DNA from 2 places in the Colwellia sp. MB02u-14 genome. Region 2 is predicted to be linked to the other one. Evidence: predicted binding sites of a transcription regulator. Region 2 holds the regulator's gene; the other holds the start of a gene.
The links. Region 2 encodes FliA, which starts transcription of late flagellar genes. Its sites were predicted from a motif close to CTAAAGNTNNNNNNNNNNNNGCCGATA; they were not measured.
Positions count from the first base shown of each region.

Region 1 (4,433 bases), on a different contig from region 2:
CAAAGTGCCCACTACTCTTACTTACCGAACTTAATAAGTAACTACGTAGTTCTGTACTGGCCTGAGTTAACTGGGGTTTATCTAACATACGCAGATCGTCAGGAGAATTTATGTTGGCCAATAAAGGGTAGTCGACAAGATTTATAGTCATATTTATTTTGTTTATTCTTTAGATTGCTTGTTACAAGATTAATGCACGCGTTTTATTATAAACGTCGCAAATTCAGCTAAGTTATTTGTATTGTAGGGTAAAGTGGCTAAAGCTTGAAGTGCTTGTTGATATAAGTTGTCAGCTTTTTGTTGAGCACCCGCTAAACCTAACAGTGCAGGGTAGGTGCTTTTATTGGCAGAAACGTCGGAACCTGCTGGTTTTCCGAGTTCTTCTTCACTGGAAATAATGTCAATTATATCATCTCGAACTTGATAGGCTAAACCAACATGCTCAGCATAAATAGCTAATTGGTCTTTTTCATCAGTTGAAATATCTTGGCTTATTTCGGTGACCATAGTCACAGATGCTTTTAATAATGCGCCTGTTTTTAGTGAATGTAACTTTTCTAATTCAGCTAAGGTTATTATTTTATCGGTTGCAGAAATATCAAGCGCTTGTCCGCCACACATGCCTTGATAGCCTGAAGCATTGACTAATTGACGAATTAACGTAAGGCGTTTAGGTTCAATTTGAGCGCTAAATTCATGATTAACTAAAATGTCGAAGGCAAGTGTCTGTAAACTATCACCGGCTAAAATTGCTGTAGCTTCGTTAAAAGCTTTATGGCAGGTCGGTTGACCGCGGCGTAAATCGTCGTCGTCCATTGAAGGTAAGTCATCGTGTATTAATGAAAAAGCATGAATGCATTCTAATGCGGCGGCAATGCCGTCAACGTCAGACAATTTAAGTCCAAGTGCTTCGCCAGTAATATAGCTTAAATAAGGGCGCATACGCTTGCCACCAATTAATAGCCCATATTGCATTGCTAAGAACAAATTTTTATCATTGATTTCATATTTTGCTAATTTATCAGCAAGATATTGATTAATGCGAGTTTGATAAAAATCGAGCTGATTTAATTGGGTCACTAATTGTTACTCGTATCGTCTGAATCACCTTCATTCTCAAAAGTTTCAAGTTGAGTTTTACCATTTTTAGTAAGCAATATCTGAATTTTTTGTTCAGCACTTTTTAACTTGTCTTGACTCGCTTGACTGAGATTTAAACCACGCTCAAAAAGCATCATCGAATCTTCTAAGCTCAACGCACCTTGTTCTAAATTTTGAACAATAGTTTCGAGTTCTGAAAGCGATTCTTCAAAGCTTAAATTTTCTATTTTTTTCTTAGCCATTAACAAACAGTTCAGTGATTGAATATCTAGACGCAAATCTATACCAAACGCATAAATTAATCAATCAACTTCCAGTGCTTTTACCCCCTAATTGTTATCATGAACTTGATTTTAGTAAGCTGTTTATATGTATTATGAGACTTATATTTATGTTGGTTAAGCCTCATGCACTCTTGCGATAACGGGGAGATAAACTTGCCGCTTTTACTGAATAAATTTTGTACCTATATTTAATTTTTCAGGCAAGGTCTTATTAAATATTTTGCTGATAACTTTAAACATTACAAGATCATCACTAATTACTTAAGTTATTGACAATATGAACGATAATAAACTTCTATTGTGTGGGTATATAAAAATATAAGTATTCGCGTATCGTAATACCTTAAGGTATTATCAAATAATACGAAGGTACGTTTTATTTCTTTTTGGAGATTTTTGTGGATATAGCAACAATATTAGGTATTGTGGGCGCAATAGGCTTACTCATTATGGCGATGATGTTGTCTGGTGATATCGGTATGTTTATTGATGCGCAGTCAGTTATTATTGTTTTTGGTGGTTCAATATTTATTGTGTTATCTCAATATAATCTCAGTCAATTTTTTGGAATGGGAAAAATTATAGTCAAAGCTTTTATGTTCAAAATTGAACAACCTGACGACCTTATTGAAAAATCAGTTGAAATGGCCGATGCAGCCCGAAAAGGTGGTTTCTTGGCATTAGAAGAAGCTGAGATCACTAATGGTTTTATGCAAAAAGGTGTGGATATGTTAGTCGATGGTCACGACGCTGATGTAGTTAGAGGCACCTTACAAAAAGACATTCATCTCACCTCAGAGCGACATGAATCAGGTGTGGGCATGATGATGGCGCTGGCGGATGTTGCACCTGCAATGGGCATGATTGGAACCTTAATTGGTCTGGTGGCGATGTTATCAAATATGGATGACCCAAAATCTATTGGTCCGGCCATGGCTGTTGCATTACTAACAACGCTTTATGGGGCATTTCTCGCTAACGTTGTTGCTACTCCTATTGCTTCAAAATTAAAGCTTAGGTTAGCTGAAGAAAAAATGAATCAAGAACTCATTCTAGATGCTATTTTAGGTATTCAAGATGGTCAAAATCCACGTGTTATTGAAGGTTTGCTTAAAAACTATCTTGCTGAAGGTAAGCGTGCTGTAAATACAACGGAAGAAGAATAACGGGAGTAATTTATGGCTGAAAAATGTAAATGTCCACCTCCCGGACTCCCGGCTTGGATGGGTACTTTTGCTGATTTAATGGCACTATTAATGTGCTTTTTTGTTTTACTTTTATCTTTTTCTGAAATGGATGTTTTGAAATTCAAACAAATCGCGGGTTCAATGAAGTTCGCCTTTGGTGTTCAAAATAAAATTGAAGTAAAAGATATTCCCAAAGGCACCAGTATTATTGCGCAAGAATTCCGTCCAGGTAAACCAGAGCCAACTCCTATTCAGGTGATCCAACAACAAACCATGGAAATGACACAACAGATGTTGGAGTTCCAAGCAGGTGATGAAACGTCTGCCGGAGGTCGACAAGAGCAGCGTGGTACAGAACGTGGTGGACAGTCGCAAAGTACGGCTGATGAAATGTCTGCACAAGCGATGCAAAAAGCCAAAGATGAACTTGAACAATCTTCACAGGAACAGGTGAATGAGCTCGTTAAAAAAATTGCTCAGCAGCTAGAAAAACAAATTCAAGATGGTGCAATAGAGCTAGAGTCGTTAGGTCAGCAAGTAATCATTCGCATTCGTGAAAACGGTTCCTTCCCTTCAGGTTCTGCTTTCTTACAACCACAATTTCGTCCTATTATTAGAGAAATTGGCGAACTACTTAATACGGTGCCTGGTGAAATTATGGTTTCTGCCCATACCGATAATCGTGGTATTAATTCTGAATTATTTTCTTCCAACTGGGATTTATCAAGTAAACGAGCGGTAGCTATTGCACATGAACTGATTAAAGTTTCTGGGTTTGAACAGTCACGTCTACTGGTAGTAGGTCATGCTGACACAAGACCGTTAGTACCTAATACTAACGCGCTTAATCGCCGTCGCAATCGTCGTGTTGAGATTTCAATTAATCAAGGTAAAGCAAAAGAAACTGAACCCATTTCTATCTCTAAAGAATAAATAAAGATCATAAATTTCAAATGTTGGCAAGACGTTAGGCAATGAATACCTCGTTTATTATCTAACGTCTTCCTTTTCAACTTAACCTTCATTCCTGTTTCGTGTATAATTCGCGCCATTATTTTACAGGTCGATTGTGGCCTTTATTATCCCTTTATATTTAGGATCGTTTGTTCATGAAATTCATCGTAAAACTCCAATCTGAAATTGCTGTAAAGAGTCGCCCGGTTCGTAAGCGCTTTACTAAAATTTTAGAATCCAGTATTAAAAATGTTTTACGACGAGTTGATGAACAAATTACCACTCAAGCAAACTGGGATAATATAGAGGTTAATACTAAAAATAATTGTCCTAAAAATCGTTTGGCAGTAATTGAAACCTTAAAGTGTATACCTGGTGTTGCTCATTTTCTTGAGGTCCAACAAACGTTATACACTGATGTTCATAATATTTTTGAAAAAACCTTAGCAGTGCACCAAAAAACTATTGAGAACAAAACCTTCTGCGTTAGGGTAAAACGTAAAGGAACTCATGATTTTAGTTCATTAGAAGTTGAACAATATGTTGGTGGTGGTTTAAAAAAATATGTTGAGTCATCGAAGGTTAAACTGAAAAAACCTGACGTAACTATATTATTAGAAATTAAAGAACAATATTTATTTATTGTTGCTGAGCGTCATAATGGCTTAGGCGGCTTCCCCATAGCAACACAGGAAGATGTTTTATCATTGATGTCAGGGGGATTTGATTCAAGCGTTTCAAGCTTTCAAATGATCAAAAAAGGCACTCGTACTCACTATTGTTTCTTTAATTTAGGTGGCACGGCTCACGAGGTTGGTGTGAAGCAAGTTAGCTACTATTTGTGGAATAAATTCGGTGCCTCACACAAAGTTAAATTCTTTTGTGTTGATTTTGAACCAGTTGTTGC
Region 1 covers NZ_JACGUX010000072.1:25,403-29,835, reverse strand. Annotated here, with positions in the region: gene dxs (1-deoxy-D-xylulose-5-phosphate synthase) at 1-151, opposite strand, end outside; gene ispA ((2E,6E)-farnesyl diphosphate synthase) at 190-1,080, opposite strand; gene H4J52_RS09710 (exodeoxyribonuclease VII small subunit) at 1,080-1,343, opposite strand; gene pomA (flagellar motor protein PomA) at 1,784-2,551, shown strand; gene H4J52_RS09700 (flagellar motor protein MotB) at 2,564-3,505, shown strand; gene thiI (tRNA uracil 4-sulfurtransferase ThiI) at 3,682-4,433, shown strand, end outside.
Region 1: pomA (flagellar motor protein PomA) is a predicted target of FliA. The motif match lies at 1,646-1,672, and genes of this name have one in related genera.

Region 2 (4,433 bases):
TGAAGCTCATCGAGAAGACGCTCAAATTCATCCTCTGACATCTCATCACCCGTGGAAGAAATTTCAGTTTCAACAACAGATTGAACAGGCTCAGGCGCTTGTTCTTTGCCTTCAGGTTGGCTTAGTCGATGCAACTCAGCAAGTAACGTTGCATCAGCTTTATCAAGTTTTTCACCATTTTGAACTTGCACAAACATTTCATTTACAACATCAAGTGCTTGTAAAATAACGTCCATTAGGCTTGCACTAACACTACGCTGGTTTGTACGTAGCAGATCGAAAATATTTTCTGCGCCATGACAAACATCAACTAAGTTATGTAACGCTAAAAAGCCTGCACCACCTTTTACAGTGTGAAAACCTCTGAATATAGCGTTTAATAATTCAGCATTATCAGGGTCGTTTTCAAGTTCTACAAGTTGTTCCGAAAGTGTTTCAAGTATTTCTCCGGCTTCAATTAAAAAATCCTGAAGAATCTCTTCATCTTGCTCAAATGACATCCAGCAACTCCTATTAAAATCCTAAACTTGATAAAAGGTCATCAACATCATCTTGATCAGCGACAACATCATCACGTTGCGCTGAGTTAACGATAGGGCCTTCAACTAAGTTATCACCTACTTTGGGTTTACTTCGCTCTAAGTCATTTTCTGTTGTAATACCAAAAGCGGTCAGCATACCAATTAAGCTATCTTCTACTTCACGTACTAGATCAATAACTTTACGAATAACTTGTCCGGTTAAATCTTGAAAATCTTGTGCCATTAAAACATCAGTCATTAAATCATGCATGCGAACTGATTCTTTATCTGTCGTTTTTAACAATAAATCTATATCAATACACAAGCTTTTAAATTCAGCTAACCCCAACTTGTTATGCATGAGTTTTTGCCATAACGGATTAACTGCCTTTATCTGCTGTTGTATCGTATCAACAACTGGGAAGATAGATTCTACAGCATCCATGGTTTTATTAGCGGCTTCTTCCGTGCGGGCAATAACGTAGTTTAAACGTTCTTTAGCATCGGGAATATCTGCTGTCGCTAAATCATTCAACCGAGAATCTAATTGAAAATTATTTAATGAATCATGTAATTGACGCGTTAATTTGCCTATTTCAGCAAACAACTCTGAATGAATTGGGTTTTGAATTTCTGCAATTAACTCATCTGCCTTATCTTGTTGGCCACTTTCTAAATATTCGACCAACAGTTTTGCTTCTTCCAAAGAAACATGCACATTAGTATTCACACTCATGCAACAACCTCACCTATAGACTAATTAATGAACGAGCTAAAGAATTAACCTAAACGTTCAAATATTTTATCTAACTTAGCGTTTAGCGTTGCTGCTGTGAATGGCTTAACAATATAACCATTAACACCTGCTTGAGCTGCCATAACAATTTGTTCTTTTTTTGCTTCAGCAGTAATGAGCAAGACAGGAATATGAGATAACTTAGCATCAGCACGAATGGCTTTGAGTAAATCAATTCCTTGCATACCAGGCATATTCCAATCAGTTACAACAAAGTCAAAAGAGCCTTCTTTTAACATGGGTAAAGCAGTGCTACCATCATCTGCTTCTGAAATGTTAGTGAAGCCTAAATCGCGCAACAAATTTTTCACTATACGTCTCATGGTTGAAAAATCATCAACAACAAGAACTTTCATATTTTTATCCAAGGCACCCTCCGGTGAGAACATTTTAAAATTTAATTGTATGTATATTCTACTTAACTTTGCCAGGATTGCATACGTCCTTTTAACCTATGCATCGCTTGGCTATGAATTTGACTAACACGTGACTCACTTACATCAAGCACTTGACCAATTTCACGTAGATTTAATTCTTCATCATAATATAGTGACAGTACTAGAGCTTCGCGTTCGGGTAAAGTGGAAATGCATGCCGAAAGCGATTTTTTAAAAACTATTTTTTCAAAATTATCATAGGGATCGTTATTACTAACATCTTCCATATTCGTTAAAGAATCCTCACCAACACCAAGATCTTCTATACCGATTATTTTACCTGTACTAACTTCACTAAGAATATGATGGTAGTCATTTAACGAAATATCAAGTTTTTCAGCAACTTCAATATCCGTAACATCTCTTCCTAGATCGGCTTCTAGCTTTTTTATGGCTTCGCTGACCATGCGACTATTCTTATGAACTGAACGAGGAGTCCAGTCTCCACGGCGTATTTCATCAAGCATAGCACCACGAATACGAATGCCAGCAAAGGTTTCAAAACTTGCTCCTTTACTGTGATCAAAATTATTTGAAGCTTCAAGCAAACCAATCATACCTGATTGGATAAGATCATCAACCTGCACGCTAGCAGGCAATCTTGCTAATAGGTGATAAGCGATTCGTTTCACTAAAACTGTGTGCTGCGCAATTATTGCAGATTTATCAGTTTGAATACTGTAAGCATTTGGTTTTACCACTATCGCTCACTCGCTAAAATCATGTGAAAATTAAGCACTTTCAAATAAAGTACTCTTATCTTTTTGCTCATTGTTACTAATTTTCTAACAACTGCTCAATAAAAAACTCTAAATGACCAGATGCTTGTTTAGGCATTGGCCACTTAATTAAATTAGCTGCTAAAGATTTAAAAGCAACGGCAGCAGGTGACTGAGGATAAGCTTCAACAATTGCTTTTTGTTTTCTAACAGATTTTCTTATGTTCTCATCAAATGGGATTACCGCAACCAACTCGAGTGCAACGTCTAAAAATCGATCGGTTACTTTTGATAGCTTGCCAAACAGTTGCTGGCCTTCTTTTGGAGTTCGCACCATATTAGCAACAACTTTAAATTTGAATACACCATGGTCACGACTTAATAGTTTCATTAAAGCGTAGCAATCAGTTATAGAAGTAGGTTCATCACAAACCACTAGCATCACATCTTGTGAAGCGCGACAAAAGCTCAGTACCATATCTGAAATACCTGCGGCGGTATCGACAATGAGTACATCAAACTTAGTGTTCATGTCACTAAAGGCACGAATCAAACCCGCATGCTCTGAGGGCGTTAGATCAACCATTGACTGTGTACCCGACGTAGCAGGGATAACATTAATACCCGCAGGGCCTTCAATGATAATATCGTCTAATTCGCATTCACCAGAAAGTACATGTGATAAATTGCGCTTTACTCGTAAACCGAGCATGACATCAACGTTAGCTAAACCTAAATCGGCATCTAAAACTAAAACGCGTTGTCCTAATTGTCCTAGTGCGATAGCGGTATTGAGTGAGACGTTAGTTTTACCTACTCCGCCTTTACCTCCAGAGACTGCGATGACTTTTACTGGTTCGGAACTTTTCATTTTTCTTAAGCCACTTGCTTGATCATTCATTTATCGTATTTCTCTACTTTCTTACGAAAATCCATCAACTAAATTTAGTATAACCCTATAATCACATAACCTGCATATTTTTATAGGATTAAAATTCACATATTATAACAAGTTATGGGAATACAGCGGTATTTACCGTGTTGCACATTTGATTAAATATGCGCTCAACTTTTTTATGAGGACAAATAGATAAGTACCTAGCATAAAAGTTGTCTGTCATTGTTCTACTGAGCAATTGTAATACTTAAGTGTTATTCGTTTTAGGCATTAAAAATGAACCCGTTTCTAATCAACTTGATACCATAGGTGCTGTTCGCCAATTTATTGGTTTATTGACTTGATTTTTCGCTGACATTTTATCTGCTAGCGTAACGAGTTTTTCAGCATTTGCAACTTTAATATCTTCTGGAACTCTTTGTCCATCAGTAAGGTAACCTATTGCTAAGCCATTTTGAATAGAGGTAGAAATAATTTCACCTATGCTAAGACTTTCATCCAGTTTAGTATAAATACAGCCAGCCAGTGGTACTTTTTTAAAGCGATCTACATTCTCTTGCATCACACGCTGCTGTGTATTGGCCGCTAACACTAAGTAATTACGAATCCTTACCCGTGCATTTGAAACTAACGTTGTTAAGTGTTTCGCTAAACGCATGTCACGTTGCCCCATCCCTGCGGTATCAATAAGTATCAGTTTCTTTTTAGAATATTGTTGTAACAGGGTATCTAACGTTTTTGCGTCACTAGCAAGTTTTACTTCGCAGCCAATAATGCGCCCATATGTTGCTAATTGCTCGAACCCAGCGATTCTGTAGTTGTCGGTTGAAATCATCGCAACTTGGTCTGCACCATGAATTTGTGCAAATCGGGCCGCTAATTTAGCTACTGTTGTGGTTTTACCCACGCCAGTGGGTCCAACTAAAGAAACGACACCACCACGATGAATAATGTCATTGTTTGTGGTATTTATTTGTTGGCTGATAAACTTTTTAGCTAATTGCCAAGTATCCTGATCATTCTTTTGTGCGGGGATATAACCGGCAATTTGGTCTGAAACTT
Region 2 covers NZ_JACGUX010000079.1:83,533-87,965, forward strand. Annotated here, with positions in the region: gene H4J52_RS10700 (chemotaxis protein CheA) at 1-500, opposite strand, end outside; gene H4J52_RS10705 (protein phosphatase CheZ) at 514-1,257, opposite strand; gene cheY (chemotaxis response regulator CheY) at 1,302-1,685, opposite strand; gene H4J52_RS10715 (RNA polymerase sigma factor FliA) at 1,736-2,458, opposite strand; gene H4J52_RS10720 (MinD/ParA family protein) at 2,532-3,374, opposite strand; gene flhF (flagellar biosynthesis protein FlhF) at 3,664-4,433, opposite strand, start outside.